DNA from 4 places in the Halomonas sp. BMC6 genome. Region 4 is predicted to be linked to each of the others. Evidence: predicted binding sites of a transcription regulator. Region 4 holds the regulator's gene; each other region holds the start of a gene.
The links. Region 4 encodes FNR, which switches genes on or off when oxygen is low (the NO sensors DNR and NnrR bind a similar motif). Its sites were predicted from a motif close to TTGATNTANATCAA; they were not measured.
Positions count from the first base shown of each region.

Region 1: the regulator FNR is predicted to act here: its motif matches at 2,656-2,669, upstream of cyoA (ubiquinol oxidase subunit II).
Region 2: the regulator FNR is predicted to act here: its motif matches at 2,060-2,073, upstream of AB6K10_RS03345 (copper resistance CopC family protein).
Region 3: the regulator FNR is predicted to act here: its motif matches at 2,804-2,817, upstream of ccoM (cytochrome c oxidase subunit CcoM).

Region 1 covers NZ_CAXNSH010000001.1:1,647,309-1,652,327, reverse strand. Annotated here, with positions in the region: gene cyoB (cytochrome o ubiquinol oxidase subunit I) at 1-1,394, opposite strand, end outside; gene cyoA (ubiquinol oxidase subunit II) at 1,397-2,443, opposite strand; gene AB6K10_RS07815 (DeoR/GlpR family DNA-binding transcription regulator) at 2,733-3,500, opposite strand; gene AB6K10_RS07810 (outer membrane protein OmpK) at 3,783-4,628, shown strand; gene AB6K10_RS07805 (NupC/NupG family nucleoside CNT transporter) at 4,663-5,019, shown strand, end outside.
Region 2 covers NZ_CAXNSH010000001.1:708,706-713,724, forward strand. Annotated here, with positions in the region: gene AB6K10_RS03335 (plastocyanin/azurin family copper-binding protein) at 1-294, opposite strand, end outside; gene AB6K10_RS03340 (copper resistance D family protein) at 578-1,483, opposite strand; gene AB6K10_RS03345 (copper resistance CopC family protein) at 1,487-1,858, opposite strand; gene AB6K10_RS03350 (Spy/CpxP family protein refolding chaperone) at 2,216-2,767, shown strand; gene AB6K10_RS03355 (hypothetical protein) at 2,804-2,938, shown strand; gene AB6K10_RS03360 (DUF411 domain-containing protein) at 2,952-3,392, shown strand; gene AB6K10_RS03365 (IS30 family transposase) at 3,682-4,698, opposite strand; gene AB6K10_RS03370 (MFS transporter) at 4,847-5,019, opposite strand, start outside.
Region 3 covers NZ_CAXNSH010000001.1:2,987,871-2,992,889, forward strand. Annotated here, with positions in the region: gene AB6K10_RS14505 (DUF3034 family protein) at 1-183, shown strand, start outside; gene AB6K10_RS14510 (group 1 truncated hemoglobin) at 236-697, shown strand; gene AB6K10_RS14515 (GGDEF domain-containing protein) at 681-1,814, opposite strand; gene AB6K10_RS14520 (hypothetical protein) at 1,814-2,320, opposite strand; gene ccoM (cytochrome c oxidase subunit CcoM) at 2,619-2,744, opposite strand; gene AB6K10_RS14530 (peptidylprolyl isomerase) at 2,880-3,398, opposite strand; gene AB6K10_RS14535 (MFS transporter) at 3,531-4,901, shown strand; gene AB6K10_RS14540 (SEC-C domain-containing protein) at 4,917-5,019, opposite strand, start outside.
Region 4 covers NZ_CAXNSH010000001.1:65,395-70,413, reverse strand. Annotated here, with positions in the region: gene AB6K10_RS00355 (putative nucleotidyltransferase substrate binding domain-containing protein) at 1-651, shown strand, start outside; gene AB6K10_RS00350 (DNA polymerase III subunit epsilon) at 657-1,307, shown strand; gene ttcA (tRNA 2-thiocytidine(32) synthetase TtcA) at 1,383-2,291, shown strand; gene fnr (fumarate/nitrate reduction transcriptional regulator Fnr) at 2,281-3,030, opposite strand; gene hemN (oxygen-independent coproporphyrinogen III oxidase) at 3,089-4,516, opposite strand; gene AB6K10_RS00330 (sulfite exporter TauE/SafE family protein) at 4,633-5,019, opposite strand, start outside.

The DNA of each region.
Region 1 (5,019 bases), 1.6 Mb from region 4:
TAGAAGCCGATGAACCAGCACCAGAACGAGCGCTTGCCCCACTTCTCGCTCAGCGTGAAGCCGAACGCTTTGGGGAACCAGTAGGTCAGGCCCGCCATCATGCCGAATACCACGCCGCCAATAATCACGTTGTGGAAGTGGGCAATCACGAACAGGCTGTTGTGCAGCACGAAGTTAGCCGCCGGGAGCGCCAGCATCACGCCAGTCATACCGCCTAGGGTAAAGGTGATGATGAAGCCAAGGGTCCACAGCACCGGCGAGGTCAGCTCAAGGCTGCCGCGGAAAATGGTAAACAGCCAGTTGAACACCTTCACCCCGGTGGGGATGGCAATGATCATCGTCATGATGCCGAAGAAGGCGTTCACGTTGGCGCCAGCACCCATGGTGAAGAAGTGGTGCAGCCACACGATAAACGACAGCAGCGTGATGGCCACCGTGGCCCAGACCATGGTTTTGTAACCAAACAGACGCTTGCGCGCGAAGGTGGCGATGACTTCAGAGAACACGCCAAAGGCCGGCAGAATCAGAATGTACACTTCCGGGTGACCCCAGGCCCAAATGAGGTTGACGTACATCATCATGTTGCCGCCAAAGTCATTGGTGAAGAAGTGCATACCGAAGTAGCGGTCAAGCGTTAGCAGCGCGATGGTCGCGGTCAGAATCGGGAACGAGGCAATGATCAGGACGTTAGCGCACAGCGACGTCCAGGTAAAAATCGGCATGCGGAACAGGGTCATGCCTTGGGTGCGCATTTTCAGAATGGTAACGAAGAAATTAATGCCGGTGAGCGTGGTGCCTATCCCGGATATTTGCAGTGCCCATATCCAGTAATCGACCCCCACCCCAGGGCTAAACTCTATCCCCGATAAAGGCGCGTAAGCGAGCCAGCCGGTTTTGGCGAACTCCCCTACCACGAGGGAAATATTGACCAAAATCGCCGAGACGGCGAACAGCCAGAAACTCAGGTTATTCAAAAACGGGAAAGCAACGTCGCGTGCGCCGATTTGCAGGGGCACCACCAGGTTCATCAGGCCGATGACCATGGGCATCGCAACGAAAAAGATCATGATCACGCCGTGGGCGGTAAAGATCTGATCGTAGTGTTCAGGAGGGAGATAACCTGCGGCCCCACCGGCCGCCATGGCTAATTGGGTACGCATCATAATCGCATCGGCAAAGCCGCGAAGCAGCATGACCAAGGCCACCACGAAGTACATGATGCCGAGCTTTTTGTGGTCAACGGAGGTAAACCACTCGTTCCACAGCCAGCCCCATTTACGGTAGTACGTCAGTGCGCCCAGTAGCGCGGCACCCCCAATCGCCATGAAGGCGGCAACGACCATAATGATCGGTTCGTGATACGGAATTGCTTCTAACGTGAGTTTTCCAAACATGCTTAACCCCCCGCTTCAACGCTTGTGGGATGGCCGCCCAAGGCGTGGTCATCACCTGCATGCTGATTGGTAACGTGGCCGATCGCGGCCTGCTGTTGCGACCCGTTGGCGCTCTCTAGCTCGCTGGATTCGCCGTGGCTATCGTGGGCATCACTGATGGCGTCACCGTGGTTTGCATGACCGCCGTGCCCACTGCCGTCACCACTGTGGAAGCTGCTGACGATCGACTCATACAGCTCGGGCGTGACCGCCGAGAAGTACTCCACCGGGTGATACTCCGTCGGCTGCGCCAAGGCTTCGTAACCATCCGGGAAGGTCAGGGTGTCGTCGGCGGCACGCACGTTTTCCACCCAGGCGTCGAATTCCGCCGGAGAGGTGACGTGGGCATCGAAGGTCATCCCAGAGAAGCCAGCACCGCTGTAGTTGGTGGAACGGCCGGGGTAGACGCCCTCTTCGTCGGCAATCAGGTGAACGTCGTTATCCATGCCCGCCATGGCGTAGATCTGGCTGCCTAAGCGTGGAATGAAGAAGGCGTTCATTACCGAGCCAGAACTCACTCGGAAGCGCACGGGGGTATCTACCGGGAAGGCCAGTTCATTGACGCTAGCAATGCCCTGTTCCGGGTAGATGAACAGCCACTTCCAATCCAGCGCGACGGCTTGGATCTCCATGGGTTCCACGTCGCTTTCCAGCGGTTTGTGGGGGTCCAGGCTGTGGGAGGTTTTAAAGGTGAGAAAGGCGAGTACGGCAATGATCAAGCAGGGCACGGTCCAAACGGCCGCTTCGATGGCGTTGGAGTGCGCCCAGTCCGGCAGATACTTGGCGACGCGGTTACTGCGCCGGTAGCGCCAGCCAAACAGCAGCGTCATCACGATGACCGGAATGACCACGATCAGCATCAGCCCAAAGGAGGTCAAAATCAGCGAGCGTTGCTCGACGCCAATCTGCCCCTTGGGATCCAGCAATGCAGAACTGCAGCCCGTTAACAGCAAGCACAATACGACGAGCACAAAAGTGCCTCGCCTGCGCCAGTGGGTAGGTAGTTGCATGGTGTGATCTCATCAGAGAGTTGTCTAAAACAGCCTGCTGCTTGGCGGACGTGTAGCCAACTAAGTAGCAAGCTAACTATCACCCCATACTTTTCCCAGAACAGTGAGCGCAACTGCGTTGCTCCGGGAAAAATATGCGCCACCTTATGGGGTTGGTGGCGAGCCTTGGCCGTGCACCTTGCGTGCATCAACTAAGACTAAAGTATTTTCTATTGATCTGGGTCAATCAGAAAGAGACGTTATGCCGCACCCTGCGCACCCGTTGGGTGCCAAGCAGCATCCTCTCTGTTTAGGCGAGCGTGACGCTCAAGGTGGGCAGTGGATGGCGCTCCAGCAGGCCAGGGGCTCGCTCATCGTCGGTGACGACGATATCGAAATCCTCCAGCGAGGCAAAATAGGCCGGGCGCACCACGCCAAATTTGCTGGCATCGACCACCAACAGCCGCTGCATCGCCGTGGCAATGGCCGCTTGTTTGGGCCCGACTTCATGAAAATGAAAGCAGCTTACGCCTCGTTCGCAATCCACGCCTGCGGCAGAGATCAGTGCTTTATTGATGCCCAAACGCTCGATAGCAGCGCCCATGCCGTCGCTACCAAACGATTGGGAGGAGGCATAGAACAGTCCGCCCAGCAGCACCAAGCGCACGTTGGGCAACCCGGCCACGGCGTTGGCCACGTTGAGCGCATACGTCACTACGGTTAATTCGCGGAAGCGGCTGAGCTGGCCCAGCAGCGGAATCAGTGTGGAGCCGCAGTCGATGAACAGCGTGTCGCCCTCTTCGATAAAGCTGGCTGCACGCTGGCAAAGCCGCTGCTTCACTTGGTAGTGACTCGCCTGCTGTTCGGTCAGATCGTACACCGGCGTCACGCCCGGGTAGCTGGCCATCACCAGCCGCCCACCCAGTAGACTAATGGCCGACGGCTGCGTTGAAAGGTCCCGACGAATGGTCATTTCGGAGACGCCGCACAGCTCGGCAGCATCGCGAAGATGCAGCGTTCCCCCGCTAGCCAACGCTTCTTGCAACATCGCCATGCGCTGTGCGCTCCGATCGTTCATGTCTGGCATCTCCTTATGATTCATTTTGTTATCAGCACTAAGCCCTACCAGGCGCTCTATGCTGAGCTAGCCCCTCGCTGATTTCCACTGCTACGCACGTTTATCACCCGCATATGATGCGCTTATCACATTTAAATAGCGTTGATGTGACAATACTTGCAAATCAACGTTAAAAAAATAACACTCAATGTTATAATTTTAACATCAACGCCAGCCCACACGACCCATAACGTCGGAACGCCAGCCCCTCTGGCCCCGAGATACAAACCTGTTGAGGCTTCCATGACTGCTCTATCCCACTCTCGTTCTTCTTCGTTCGTCACGCTTGGCGCTGGCGTTTTACTGGCCAGTGCTGCCGTAGCAACCCCTGCGTTTGCCGACGATGCCGAGCCGCAAACCCTCGACCGTCTGTGGTCGTTTGCCAACGTTTCAGTCAACTACCTGGACTGGTCGAACGGCACCGAAGCACGCACCGCCAGCAACGCGGCGAAAAGCGACTTTACGTTCGTTGAAATCGAAGGCGGCGTCGGCTTTAGCTGGGGCGAATTCTACGGCTTCTTCGATTTCGAGAACCCGACCAACGACCAGTTCGACCAAGCCAGCGGCGGTAAAGACAACTTCCGTACTGCGGGTAAAGTGACCTCTCACATCTACTTGGGCGACAGCCCGCTGTCGATTTACGCCCACCTGTACGATTTCCGCGACTACGGCTACGAGTCTCGCGAGCAAGACCAAATTCTCGGCTTGGGGTATCGCACCACGTTCGACAACGGCCTGTGGTTCAAACCGTTCATCGGTGCAGCCCGTGTGCAGAGCAATAGCTACACCGGCATGAACGGCTTCATGGCTGGCTGGGTCGCGGGCTACGACTTTACCGCCCTGAACCAAAACTTCAGCGTGACCAACTGGCACGAGCAGACCTTCGGCCGCGACGACGAGTACCTGACTCAGAACTACGTGGGCGACAAAGCAGGCAGCGTCGGTACCAACGGTGCGCTGAGCCTATGGTGGCACCCGTCCGATCTGATCACCACGGGCGTGCAGTACCGCTACTCAGAGAATAAACTGGGCACCCCGGACGCTTATCAAAACGCGATGATCTACTCAGTGAAGTTGAACTTACTGTAATCGCTCACACTCCTCACGATCCGAAGGTACTCCCATGACCCTCATCATGAGCTTGGTTGGTATGGTCACCCTGGTGGCCATCGCCCTGATCTTCTCTTACGACCGCAAGTCGATTCGGCTGCGCACCGTGCTGGGTGCCTTCGCCATCCAGGCCGGTATTGGCGCGTTCGTGCTGTACGTGCCGTTCGGCCAGGCGGTGCTTCAGGCCATCTCGGCGGGCGTTAGCCAGGTACTGGTGTACGCCAACGACGGTATCGGCTTCCTGTTTGGCGGCTTGGCCGATGTGGAAAACGTCGGTTTTGTGTTTGCCATCAAGGTACTGCCGGTCATCATCTTCTTCTCGTCGCTGATTGCCGTGCTCTACTACCTGGGCATCATGCAGTGGGTCATT
Region 2 (5,019 bases), 640 kb from region 4:
CATGTTTAGCATCATCTGGCGATGTTCTTCTTGGGCTTCTTTGCTACCAATCACAAATTCATGCTCTAAATTGCCGGTGTTGGTGATTTCAAATTTAACCACCTCCCCAGCCGCCAGTTCTAGCTCTTCAGGGTCGAACCACATATCGCCAGCCTCAAGGCTGATCGTGCGGTCAACGTCAGCCTCGGTTAGGCCATTGTCACCACTGCCTTGGCCGGGCGAAGCCCATGCCGCACTCGTTATCAAACTGAGTGAAAGGGCAAACAAAGACGTTGTTAAGGAGATGTTGCGCATGGTCATTTACCTCAGAGGTTATTGTCACTTGTTCTTTATACGGCGTTAACCTGAAACGAGCCTGAACCTAACGTAAAAATATGGCCTGCTACCCAAAAGCATTTCTAACATGATGATGGATCCTGCCCCCCCTGATTAGAGTCAACGCTGCAGCAATGACTTTTCGTCTTGTTGGTGCAATTGCCTATGGCAGCCTCCGCCTAAACCTCAGCGTAAGGCCCATAAGAAGGAGACCGTTAATTTCGAGCTCTGGAACGGCTCAACAAGGTGGTTGACCTGTTAGTCACCCATTCGGTGATGACACTCTTGTCAGCACTGCCGTGATCAACAAGATAACCGCGACCAGCACCATCTCCAGTGCAATACTTCTCTGTAACCGTCCTGGGGCTGTTGCGTCGCCGCTCTCAAAGGCCGGCACAAGCCGCCACTTGTTCGCGGCAGCAAATAACAGTAGCGCCGCCACAATCAATACCTTGCCGATCAAGAACTGTCCATATGCCGTGGTGAGCAGGGGTGTGAGACCGCCTGTTAGCAGCGTGGCCAAAGTGACGCCCGCCAGTACCAACACGCCAACTCCGCCCATGGCGATTTTCCCGAAACGGGTCAGAATGTGGGCGGTATTGTCCTGGTTGTGACCCCGTCCAACTAAATGGAACAGCGGCCAAAGCGAGGCCACCCAAAATGCTGCCGCCATCAGGTGAACGATCAGCAAGCCAGCCAGAACGAGGCGTGGGGTGTTTACTGTATGCCCCACCTGCACGAATGCCAGCATCACCAATAAAACGCCTACTAGGCTCACGCTGTTGGCTGTTTTCGAGTGCGCTAAGTTATTAAGCTGAATCGCCTGAACCAGCAGCAAGCCAGCTACCGCCAGCATTAGCCGGCCCCCGGACGCACCCTCAAACACGATTCCGAGCAGCATTGGGTTGGTTGCAGCAGATATATTGCCGCCCCCAAGGTAACCAGCTTCTAAAGGCCACTGGAACAGAATCAGAATGACCCCCGCCCAGGCAGCAAAGACGCCCATGCGGGCGACGCGCCTCCGGTCGTGATCAGGGAGGCGGGGAAACGCTAGACGAAACAACACGGCCCCCGTCGCGACTAGGGCACTAAGGTAAACCCCAGCCGCCACGAGAATCATCGCGACGGTCCAGACGTCGAGGCTATTTACGGAGAACCACCAGGCCACGGGTCAGGGCTCGACCGAGAAGTTAAAACCGTCGGACATCATGTGCCCGTCATCCGATAGGCCACGCCAGCGCACCTGGTAATCCCCAGCCGAAAGAGTGTCACTGGGCTTTACGAAGTAGCGATCGACCTGTTCACTGCCTGGCTGACCATCAAGAGGAACGTGGCCGTCCGGGCCTGCCACTTCAAACTGGGTGATGCGCATCATGCCACCAAACTCGATGCCAATCTCTGCTGGGGAATCCTGAATGGTGACGCCATCCTTAGGCGAAGTGCTTGCGGCCCCTTCATGGGCCAGCACTGGGATTGCTAGCGACAGCAACAGCGTTGCTAAGGAAGCGTGAATGATAGGGAGCGAACTCGTCTTCTTTTGCATACCGTATCCTTATGTTTTTCAGGGTTGAATGGATATTGTTACTTCATCGCGGAGGCGCTAAAACTGATTCGGTTGAGCCTTCTTACATCGTTCATTTTCCCTGTTTGGCGAACAAGGCGCATGGCGTCGTATGAATCTTCAAAGAAATGTGTAGGTGTTATAGCGTGCCAACCTGAAGCAGGGCTGAAAATGGCGGAAAAAATGATCTGTGACAACACTTAGGTATTGGGATCGGTTTCTCCTTTACCTTTGGGCCACCTATAGGTTGTAGGCTTATAACGAAAGCTAACTCCGCCTTCTTCCATTTTTAATGGATAAGGCGATGTCTCGACCAGCAACATGATAAGAGGAAATATCATGGTTAAGCACAAGATGATCTTTGTCATTGGTCTGGCTGCAAGCCTCAGTGTCCCCAGCAGCGCCATCTTCGCTCAAGGTATGAGCCAAGGCGCCCAAGGTCAGGGCAATATGATGGACGGCCAAGTCGGTATGGGTTCGGGCATGATGATGGGCAGTCAAGAAGGCATGTACCCAGGAATGATGATGGGAGGGCAAAGCGGGATGATGCCTTGTCCAATGATGGAAGGCATGGGGAGTATGTTCGGCATTGGCGGTATGCTCGACGAGCAGCAGATGAGTACCATGCGTGAGATGCGCCAAGAACACCGCGCGGCCCAGCTTGAGCGGATGGGCGAATTGATGAACCTGCGCGACGACATGATGCAAACCATGCAGACTGAACGCCCTGAACCAGAGGAAATAAAGGCGCTGCATGCTCAAATGGCCAACCTTCATGGCGATATGATGGCTGATAACGTGCGCATGCATAATCAGATGCAGGACTTACTGACCGATGAGCAGCGTGAACAGATGAGAGGAAGCATGCCCAGCCACCATGGCCCGCAATAAGCCTTGGCGATTGCCTCTTTTTTTAGGAGTGATGGCATGATGAACGCGGAATGTTTTGCTTTTATGGGGTCAATGGGGTGGCTAGGCTGGTTGATGCCCCTGGCCATGCTGTTATTAATTGGCTTGGCGATCGCTTCGCTGGCAAAATACCTCTTCAGTCGTTCACGCTAAGGAGTTGAAAATAATGCAACATATGAGCACCAAGCTTTTACTCTCTGGTTCCATGCTGCTTGGGGCGGTCTCCGCCCAGGCGGCGTTACCGCCAGAGGCAACATTGTATAAAAACCCCCAGTGCGGCTGCTGTGACGCTTATGCACGCCATCTTGAAGAGCTCGGCGTAGAAGTGACGATTATTGACGATGTAGAGCTGGGTGATATTAAGCAGCAGGCAGGCGTGCCCTATGGCCTGGGTTCATGCCATACCATTGAGATGGGCGAGTATTGGATCGAAGGCCACGTTCCAATGGAAGCCGTGCAGGCGCTGTTTGAGGAACAACCCGATATTGACGGTATCGGTTTGGCGGGTATGCCCATTGGCACACCGGGTATGCCGGGGCCACAAGAAAGCCCTTACAATGTGTACACGTTTACAGGCCAGGAAGATGAGCCATTTATGACCCTTTAGTAGGGTGATAAAAGCTCGCCTGCTGTCTGCACGCCGTTCTAACGGACTCTTGTAGTACAGCAGGCGCATTCAAGTCATACATTACTAAAACGAAAGCGCTGTATTAAACTTAGGATTTACTTTGCTAGTGCGTTACGGGTCGATTCGTTACGGTAAGCTAAAAATAAGATTGCGTCGTTTTCTTTACACCTACACATTGCCACACTAGCAAGCCTGTTAAAGCTTACTTTGCGCAAAAACCTCCTATTAATATTACGCCTGGCGGATGCAGACTCTGAGCGCAACACACTCATTGGAGGGTTGATGGGCTTTCATGGTACTTGGCCATCAGTTCACTCATCACCTCTATCGGACATTTAAAATCAAAGCGTTTTCGAGGTCGCATATTCAATTCCAGGGCAATAGCATCCAGCTCTTCCTGGCTATGCACCGATAGGTCCGTTCCTTTCGGTAAATATTGACGGATCAGGCCATTGATATTCTCGTTGGCGCCCCGTTGCCAGGGGCTGTGGGGATCGCAAAAATAAATCGCTACGCCGGTATTCTGAGTGATCTCCGTATGCTTTGCCATTTCGCGCCCCTGGTCATAGGTCATGCTTTTTCGAGCAGTGGTCGGCATCCGGTTCAAGGCGGCGCTGAAGCCTGCTACCGCTGAGGTAGCGGTAGCGTCGGCCATTTTGGCCAGGATCAGATAGCCACTACTGAGCTCTACCAGCGTGCCAACAGCAGACGCATTATTCTTGCCCTTGATCAGATCACCCTCCCAGTGGCCGGGCATTTCACGCTTACTGACCTCGGGTGGGCGTAAGTGAATGCTGACCATGTCAGGAATCTGGCCACGCCGATCCACTTCGCCACGGCGAGGCTTGCGTGTCGTTTTACCTTGCCGCAAGCAGTGAATCAGCTCCTTGCGAAGGTGACCAACAGGCAGAGCATAAATGGCTGTGTAGATCGTCTCTCGACAGACGTAGGCATCGCGCAAATCAGGTAGTTTCATCACCTTGAGCTTGCCGCTAATTTGTTCGGGAGACAAGCGTCGCCGCAACATATGCACGATGAGATCAAACCGTTCGGTGCCTGGCAAAAGCTTACGCGTAGGACGACAGGACACTCGACGCTGTTCTCGCTGACGTTGGGCATGCCGGGCACAGTAACCGTTCTGGTCCATTTGGTTACGGCGTATTTCACGCGAGATGGTTGAAGGCGCTCGCCCCAGAAGCTGGGCAATATGCCGAAGGCTCATCCCTTGGGCGCGACCCACCTGGATGCTGGCGCGTTCTTCAATGCTGAGTTCGAGGTAAGACATGGGGCAACACCTTAGCGAAATACTCAGGTGTTGCACTCAGTTTCTGCGGCCAAGCCTTAATAAAAGGTGAGCATGTTGTATACCCGCGTTAGTAAGATTGGCAGTTCGCATCCCACGTTTATTTCCCAAGCCCGCGTCCTTACTCGTTTTACGATGGCCAATGGGAATGGTGGTCATCGATAACAAAGACGTGCCCATGTGAGCCTGGGGAATGATGGTGGGAATGGCGATGAGGTTCCGGCCCCTCCCATCCCTCATGTTCGTGCTGATGATGTTCATCGTGGTAGTGCAGGTGGGTGTGACTTTGGGCAGCGTGCTCGT
Region 3 (5,019 bases), 2.9 Mb from region 4:
ACCGAATATCGTCAAAAGCCGGATAATCTGAGCGTTGCCGACGAAGAGGATTGGCAGAGCGTCTACAGCGCATACTTCTTCAACAAACACGTGTCGCTGACCGGCGCCTGGCTGGATTTGGGCGATATTGCGGGGCTGCCCTCTCAGCGTGGCGGCTACCTCTCCTTACAGGCGGCCTTCTAAACCGCTCTCGCGCTTCACGCGCCACGAAAAAGACGACGAAAAAGGAACCGCCATGAGACTGCATCACTCTTTGCAAAGCATTTCGCGGGGCACGCTAGTGGCCGGGGCGCTGGTCGGCGTGTTGGCGCTGGCCGGGTGTGCCCAGCACGCACAGCAGGCCACGCTGTATGAACGTATGGGCGGCCAGCCCACTATCGATGCGGTGGTCGAGAACTTGCTTTACCGCATTGCCGATGACGAGGAGATCGTCAGCTACTTTGCCAACAGCAATATCGACCTGTTCGCTGCTTCGCTAGCAACGCAGCTCTGCGATGTGGCCGACGGCCCCTGTCAGTACGATGGCCCGCCCATGGACCGCGCTCACCAAACCATGGGCATCACCGATGCGCACTTTAACCGCGTGGTGGAGTACCTGGACGCCGCCATGATCGAAGAGAACGTCCCCCTCGCCGCGCGTAACGATATGCTGGGCCGTCTAGCACCGATGTACGACGACGTCATGCGCTTGCAGTGATTTGCCAGCCATCTCGCCCAGCGGTTTTCACTTGATACAGCGCTTTGTCGGCCGCTGCATAGGCCCCAGCAAAGGAGGTGGCATCGGCCACAAAGCGCGCGCCCCCAATGCTCAAAGTCACATCTTTATTATCAGGATGCGCAGGATGAGGACATTGGGCGGCCTCTAACCCCACCTGCAGCGCCTCACAAAATTGGGTTAGCGCTTGGTCGCTGGGGCATGGCAGCAGCGCCGCGAACTCATCGCCTCCCAGCCGGTAGAGCCGGGCCTCTTCGCCCAGGGCATCCTCCAGCAGCGTCGCCAGTCGGCGGAGCAGGCGATCTCCCTCAGGGTGACCGAGGGCATCGTTGTACTGCTTGAAAAAATCGATATCGACCAGAATCAGCCCCATGGAGCGCCCCGAATACCTCGCCACGTCCTGATAGAGCGCGCTCCGATTACCGATGCCGGTCAGCGGGTCGCGCATGGCCCTGGCCATCCAGGCAAATTTTTCTGCGTTCGCTCGCTCGGTGCGTTTGAGCTGACGTTGGTGCATGACCCAGAACAGCAGGCCAAGGGCAAAAATCAGCACACTGGAGTAGGTCAATACTTGGTTATGACGGCGAGTGCTGGATGAAAAGTCGTTGATGGCCATACCACGACGGTCGAGCTGATTCATTTCGATACTGGTCAAGCACTGCACCGGTACGAACAGCGCGTGGGCGGCGTCGAAGGGGTCGATTTGCTCGGTGTCGAGCAGGTCGGCGATGTCATCCATGAGCGCTAGACTGGGGGCGGTGCAGGCGTACTTCTGCCGATAGATATCTACGTCGAAGAGCCCATAGGCTAATTCCAACGAGTGGCGGGCATTGCCAACCTCCAACGGCGACGTCGCGACGAGCAGCTCCTCTTGGGCACGCTGCACGTACCCCCGAGCCCGGGTGGCCAACTGCTGGCCCGTCAGGCTGCCGGTCTGGCTAAAGTACGCCTGGATTTCCGGATAGACCCAGCGTGCTTCGTAGACGATCAGCACCATCAGCCCCACGAAGCTCATCAAGCTCAGGGAGAGCCAGGTAAACAGCCTGCCCGATCCCCAGCGAACCGGCGGCTCGGGCGGCTTCTCAGGCTCGGTAGACATCACCACTGCGCCTCGATGCTACGAATCATCCAAATCCAGTCGTTGAAGTCGCGCAAGTTCTCGACATCGCGCCCCGTATATTCACGCTCGACCAATCGAATCGGCCCCCGCGAGCGCAGGGTCAACGGCTGACCCTCCTCGATGGTCACCAAATACCAGGTCGGGTCATCCCAGCCCCCCAGGCTTACCTCGTAATCGTCCCAGGCGGTGAAGTGCAGCGTGGACGGCACCTCGCCAAAATGCTCGATCAAAAAGTCACGAAAGGAGACCCCGCGCATCTCCACGTCGCGGCCTTGAAAGGGGTCGAAAACGGTAAAGCTCGTATCGGCGCGATCGCGCAGATCTCCCAGCGCGACTTTTTGTGTGGAATCACCATTGATCAGGCTAAGCGCCTGGGAACTGGCGCTGAGTGGCACGCCGACAAGCAGTAAAACGACGAGCCCCCTAGCTGCTTTTGAGAGCGCCCCACTGCAACGTAAGGACAAACGAGACAGAACAGCCTTCATCGCGGTCAGCTTCCTAGTTTGGTTTAGTGCACGATAGTGGTCGAGGCACTTTACCAGAGCATGACCGCCAATGCTTTTCAACGCCAATTAACACTCACGCTTCCGTCTTATTTCTCCTCAACCGCCTCTTACTTCTCCTCCTCCATAGCATGACGCGGTATAAACACGAGGCATAAAAAAGCCGGCCCATTGGGCCGGCAACAGGAAGCTTACACCTTGGCGTAAGCCCCCTCCCCTGACGACTGTCACAGCCGATTGGCTACAGCCGTGTCGCGCTCGCGCTAAAGCATCGTCGGCGTCACGACCTTTTACGTTCGCCTTTGCGCAAATGATCGCGAATCACGAAACCTACCCAACCCACCATAAAAGCGATCACTAAAGCGACAGTGGCCAAGCCGAAAATAACAGCCTCGTCCCAGTACATGATGTTCCCCTCTCGCCGTGATGTATGGGGCCATCGTACTGCGTCCAGAAAAGAGGAAACTGACCTGGATCAAGCTTTACCAATGACCACCATGGCGGCGATCGCGAACTTGATGCAGGTCAGTTTTTTGGGGGCTTAAAGAACTTTGCGGTCTTCTACGCTACGGTGCTCGGTGCCTGGGGGCAGCGGGTGGCCTTTGGCAAGCTCGGCACGGGTCGCTTCACGAACGTCCAAAATCGTCACCTGATAGCGCAGCGTGTGGCCTGCCAACGGATGGTTGGTGTCCACGGTGACGTTATCGCCGTCGATGGCGAGCACCGTGACGATCTGCGGGCCAGCCTCACCCTCGGTCTGAAACCGGCTGCCGGGTTCGATCGCCGCACCGCCAAACGAGGCGCGGCTCACCTCTTGCACCAGGTCTTCGTTACGCACGCCATACGCGTCGGCGGGTGCCAGCGTAACGCGCAGCTCGTCGCCTGCCGTTTTACCGGCTAAATCACGCTCCAGGCCCGGCAGAATGTTGTCGTGGCCGTGCAGATACTCCAAAGGTTGTTGACGCGCCTGGGAGTCATCCAACACGCGGGTGCTGCCATCGCTGAGCACATCGCTAAGCACGTAGTGCAAGGTCACTACCTGATGGGCGGTAATCGACATGGAAAACTCCTCTCCGGTAAGCTGTCGGCTTTGTCATGGAACGCTGACCATGAACCCTAGACACAGTCTAACATCGTCGAGTTTTTCAGCGGGCCACGTCACCGATGTTTTCTTTTGGGAGTACGTCCTTACATGCCCACCCCGACTCCCCAGCGCAGTTGGCTGGCGGCGCTTGGTATTTACTGCAAAGCGCCAGTGATCACCATGCTGTTTTTAGGCTTTTCCGCTGGCCTGCCCTTTTTACTGGTGTTTTCCACGCTCTCTGCCTGGCTGCGTAGCGATGGCGTCGACGTTGCCGCTATCGGCTTTTTTGCCTGGATCGGGATGCTCTACTCGATCAAATTCTTCTGGGCACCTGTCGTGGACCGGCTTGCTCTACCGCTACTGACGCGGGCGTTTGGGCAACGACGAGGCTGGATGCTGCTGGCCCAAGGCATGATTGCCGCTGGCCTCATTGGCTTAGCGGGCGTCGACCCCGTGGGTAATTTGGGCTGGGTGGCCGCCTTTGCCCTGCTGGTGGCGTTTGGCTCCGCGACGCAGGATATTGCGATAGACGCTTACCGTATCGAATCCGCCAATGACGATGTCCAAGCGGCCATGGCCTCCACCTATATCATCGGCTATCGCGGCGGCCTGCTGGCGGCGGGTGCCGGTGCGCTGTATGTGGCTTCGGCGGTGTCGTGGCACGCCGCCTACCTCACCATGGCGGCTCTGGTCGGCATTGGCGTGCTCACCGTCTTGATTCGACCGGAGCCCAAACGCGCTTCGCTGACCGTGCAGCTCATCCACGAGCCCAAAGTGCGCGCCTTCATCCGCGCCAGCCGGGGCCAGCCGAAACCGCTGCGGCGCATGGGCGCCTGGGTGATTGGCGCCATCGTGTGCCCGTTTACCGACTTCTTTCGTCGCTTTGGCGTGAAGGCGATGGGCATTTTGCTATTCATTGCCGTGTTTCGCATCAGCGACTTGGCCATGGCCTCCATGGCCAACCCGCTGTATATCGACTTGGGCTTTTCACTGGCGACCATTGCCAACGTCACCAATATATTTGGGATTGCCATGAGCATTGCCGGGGGGATTCTTGGCGGTCTACTGGTGGCCCGTTATGGCATTGGCCCACTGCTGATTTTTGGCGCAGGGCTGGTGATGGTCACCAACCTGCTGTTTGCGGTGCTTGCGCTGATTGGCAATCAGGTGCCGATGCTGGTGGTGACGATCATCGGTGATAACCTCGCTAACGGCCTCGCCAGCGCGGTATTCATCGCGTTTTTGTCGAGCTTGACCTCGCGCGCGTATACCGCCACGCAGTACGCGCTGTTTTCGTCACTGATGACGCTGCCAGGGAAATTCCTCAGCGGGTTTGGTGGGATCGTCGTGAGTGCTCAGGGCTATGCCACGTTCTTCGTTGTGGCCACGCTGCTCGGCCTACCCGCCATTGTGCTGGCGATCTGGATCAGCCGCGACAAGCAGCTCGTACCTGCCCCGGTGAACGGGGCAGGCCAATAAGACCGTCAGGGAGGCTCAGCGGTGGTTGGCTAGCCACTCCAGCGCCCCAGGAGTCGTGCGCCACTGGTCACGCATCAGCGTGCGGTACTGCCATGCTTCGGCCCGGGAGCCAGGGTCG
Region 4 (5,019 bases):
CCGCCGTGTCCTGGGAACATCATGGTGTCCAATCCCGAGTGGGTGGGCACCGTCTCGCAGTGGAAGAGCCGTATCGCCAAATGGGTGAGCGCCCGGGACGGTGACAGCTTGATGAAACTGGCGATTCTGCTCGACTCCCACGGCGTGGCAGGTAACCCCGCGCTACTGGATCAAATACGTGAGGCGCTGTTCGAGCGCTGCTCCCACGATGAGCTGCTGCTCTCTTACTTTGCTCGGGCAGCGCTGCGCTTCTCGACGCCGCTGACGCTATTTGGCTCGCTGAAGAAGCCCCAACACGGTATCGATATCAAAAAAGGCGGCATCTTCCCTATCGTGCACGGCGTGCGCACCATGGCGCTTGAGCGGCGCATCAAGGCCACGTCGACCCTGGATCGCCTGGAGGCCCTGGCCATCGATGGGCGGTTGGATCGCCGGTTTGCCGATGATCTCGGCGAAGCCCTGGCGCTATTCACCGAGTTGCGTCTTCGCCAGCAGCTCCAGGACATGGAGGGCAGCCACGCCAAGCGTACCAATCGGGTCGTGGTACAAGAGCTTTCTTCACTGGAACGAGACCTGCTGCGCGAAGCCCTGCACATCGTGAAAGACTTCAAGCAGCGTCTTTCCCACCGCTACCATTTGGAGTACTCGTGAGCGGAATGCGCCTGTTAGACCGACACATGACGCTGCTCAGCGGCTCGCTGAGAACGCTGCTTCAGCGAGAAAGCGACCGTCGCCGCTGGGCCGATTCGCCGTATGCCTGGCTATTTCAGCCCTACATGGGGGAAGAGTCCGTGGCCATGGCCTGCCAGGTGAGCGAGGGTCAGCCAGCGGTGATCAGCGTAGCGGCGGTGGTACTGAACCCGCGCCGTGTGCACACCAGTCGTATGTGGTGGGCCACGTTGTCGGTATCGCCCGCGCTAGTCCCTGCTACCCTGCGACGCCATCACCAGCTACACGCCACCGACGCGCCGCGCTCGCCAGATGCCGAGTGCCTGACGGAGTTGGCCGACTTCATCGGCAACCGGCCGCTGGTCGGCTGGCAACTGGAGCACACCCTCGAACCTTTGAACGGGCTGTTCAAAAGCGTATTGGGGTTTGGTCTCCCCAACGCCCAGGTGGACGTTGCCAAGTTGCATGGGCGACAGCTGCGGCGGCTGCATCCACACATCGATACCCTCGACCCGCTTGGCGTAGCGTTGGCTCGCTGGCAGCTACCGTCATTGATCTGGCCCAGCGTGGTCAGTGAAGCCACCGCCAGCGCGCTCCTCTACCTGCGTTTACAGCGTGAGATCGCCCTGACGGCCTAGGGTTTGTATTGGGTAGAGCTTCGGAGTGTTGTTAGAATACGCGCTGCTCCTTCACCCATCGGCAGTGCGACGATCATGTTACAACCTGACTACTTTGACCCTACTGCGTCAGACAGCGCGTCTGACGAGTCCCTTGCCCAGCAGCATGAGCTGCAGGATGCCAAGCAGAAGCGTGAATTCAACAAGTTGCAAAAACGCCTGCGGCGCGAAGTGGGAAATGCCATCATCGATTACAACATGATCGAAGAGGGCGACCGGGTCATGGTGTGTCTCTCCGGTGGCAAAGACAGCTACACGATGTTGGAGATCTTGCGCAATCTTCAGCGCAACGCGCCGGTCAATTTCTCGCTCGTGGCGGTCAATATGGACCAAAAACAGCCTGGTTTCCCGGAGCACGTGTTGCCCCAGTACTTAGACAAGCTGGGAGTGGAGTACCACATTCTCGAACGTGATACCTATTCGGTCGTGAAGGAGAAAACGCCGGAAGGAAAGACCACCTGCGCGCTCTGTTCACGTCTGCGCCGTGGCTCGCTGTATGGGTTTGCCGACGAGATTGGCGCCAACAAGATTGCCCTGGGCCACCACCGGGAAGACATTCTGGAAACGCTGTTCCTGAATATGTTCTTCGGCGGTACGCTGAAGGCCATGCCGCCGAAACTGCTCTCTGATGACGGGAAAAATATCGTGATTCGCCCGCTGGCGTACTGCAAAGAGGCGGACATTGCAGAGTTTTCACGGCTGATGGCGTTTCCGATCATTCCCTGCAACCTGTGCGGTTCACAGCCCAACATGCAGCGCCAGATCGTCAAAGAGATGTTGGCAGAGTGGGACAAGAAGCACCCTGGCCGTTTGGAGAGCATGTTCAAAGCCGTCACCAACGTCGCCCCTTCCCAGCTTGCCGACCGCGAGCTATTCGACTTTGCCGGTCTGGAAGCGAAGCAGGCGGCGCTGATGGAGAGCCGCATTCAGGCGTTTAACGTGTGATCGTCTGCGCCTCCTCTTCTGCCAGGGTGATGAGGCGCTGCATGTCCAAAATATTCACCTCGCGACCCGAAACGGCCACCACCTCCTGCTGCTGAAAGCGGCTGAGGATACGGCTGACCGTTTCCACCGCCAGACCTAGGTAGTTGCCCATATCGGCCCGCGACATCGACAGCCGAAAGCTGTAGGGGGAGTAACCCCGGCGACGGAAGCGGTCAGAGAGCGTAATCAAAAAGCTGGCGAGCCGCTGGTCGGCGGTTTTGCGTGACAGCAAGCGCATCATCTTACGGTCATCGCGCAGCTCTTTACTCATGCTGCGGTAAAGCTGACCACGCAGCTCGGGCAGTTCTTGGGAGAGCGACTCCAAGCGGTCGAACGGAATTTCGCATACCGTGGTCGTCTCCAGGGCAATCACGGTACCGGGGTAGTACTCTTCGTCGATACCATCCAAGCCGACCAGCTCGCTGGGCAGAAAGAAGTTGGTGAGCTGATCGTTACCGTTCCCTTCGCTGGTCACCTGTTTCAAACTGCCAGAGCGCACGGCATAAACGCTGGTGAACGCGTCGCCCTGACGAAACAGCGGTTCGCCCTTCTTCAGCGGCGAGCGACGGCGAATGATGGCATCGAACTGGCTCATATCCTCAAGCTCCAGGGCAAGCGGTAAGCACAGCGAGCTTAAACTACAGGTTTGGCAGCGCGCTTCTTGCAGCAGTGAACGTCGTTGGCTGGCAGGATATGACATGGGGGGGCTCCCTTCTTATTCGCCATCATGGGTACAGGGGGCAGGTGGCTCAAGGCGCTCACACGATCTTCGAGTAGCGCTGGCCATCCTGGCGTTGTAAGTGGGTGTCGAAGGCCATGGCCAGGTGTCGAATGAGTAGCCGCCCCACCGGGGTGGCGGTGAGCCGAAGCCCCTGACGCGTTAACAGGCCATCCCGTTCGGCGATTTCCAACCGCTCAAGGGCGCTGGCAAAGTAGTTTGCGGCATCGACCTGCCAGCGCTGGCCGACAGTGTCGAGGTCAATGGCCATATCGCACATGAGCCGCTCGATGACCTCTCTTCGTATTAGGTCATCCTTATTTAAACGTAACCCTTTCACGGTCGCCAGCCTACCTTCATCTAAGGCCGCTTCATAGTCAGCGAGCCGGGTAGGGTTTTGCGCGTAGCTATCGTTGATCCGAGAAATGGCCGATACCCCCAAACCAATCAAGTCGCACTCGGCGTGGCTGGAGTAGCCTTGAAAGTTGCGCTGCAGGGTGCCGTTGCGCTGCGCCTTGGCCAAGCTGTCGTCGGGGCGTGCGAAATGGTCCATGCCGATATGCACATAGCCTGCCTGGGTCAGCATCGCAATGATGGTATGCAGCATGGCCAGCTTCTCATCGGCGCTGGGCAGGTCGGCGTCCTTGATGCGTCGTTGGGGCGCAAAGCGGGTCGGCAGATGCGCATAGTTAAACACCGACAGCCGTGCGGGACCTAGCTCGATCACTTGGCGCAGCGTGTCCGCGAAACTCTTCTCGGTTTGTAAGGGCAGGCCATAAATCAAATCGAGGTTGAGTGAGCGAAAGCCGAGCCGATGGGCTTCATCCATTAGCGTTTCGGTGAGCACCCGGGGCTGAACGCGATTGATCGCCGCTTGTACCTGTGGATCGAGGTCTTGTACGCCCAAGCTCAAGCGGTTGAAGCCCAGCGACTGCAAATGGCGCAGGGTCAAGACATCCGCCTCACGTGGGTCGATTTCGATGGCGTAATCACGGTCCGGCGCATTGGAGAGGCCAAAGCGTGCGTCTAAGCGGTCGACCAAATCACTCATCTGAGCCAGGGTGAGAAACGTTGGCGTGCCGCCGCCCCAGTGCAGCTGCTGCACCGGACGCTCTGTATCCAAATGGCGCGCAGTGAGCACCATCTCGCGATCCAACCGTGATAAGTAGGGTTCGGCCAGAGCGGTATTTTTTGTAGCGATTTTGTTGCACGCGCAGTAAAAGCAAATTTTCCGACAAAACGGAACGTGCACGTACAGTGAGAGCGGTTTTCGGCTGGCGTTGCTGCGCGCAAGCGCCTGGCTCATATCGTCAGCAGTGAATTGGTCATGAAAAGAGAGCGCCGTCGGGTACGAGGTATAGCGCGGGCCGCTGGTGTCGTAACGGCGTAGCAGTGCGTCGTCCCAGGCAGTGGTCTCCGCCGCTGCGGAAGAGGGGTGAGCGAGGGCAGCAGTGGCGTTAACGGGCATAGGAAGCGCTCCGACGTAACAGGGCAAGCAGAAAAGCGGATGCGCCAATGTTACGCCGGTCCCACACGCAAAGGGTTGAGCTATATCAAGCAACGGCGCAATAGCCGTCGTTGTGTTCAATGCCCGGTGGGAAAGAGAAGTGCCCAGAGCTGCCACAAGGCAAAGCCGATAATGGTCAGTGCGGCGAGGCTACGCGTGGCGGGATGGCGGATGAGCTGACTTAGTTGGCGCGCCGCAAGGCCCGTGGCCAGCAGTGCGGGCAGGGTGCCCAAGCCAAAGGCACCCATCAATAACGCCCCTTGTATCGGGTCGGCAATGGCCAAGCTCCAGGCGAGCATCGAGTACACCAGCCCGCAAGGCAGCCAGCCCCACAGGGCGCCGAGTGCAAAGGCTTGCGGCAGGTGAACTACGGGCATCAAACGCCGCCCGACGGGTTCGATGAAGCGCCATAGCCTGCGCCCCACGGCTTCGACTTTCAATAGCCCTTTCCACCAGTTGGCGAT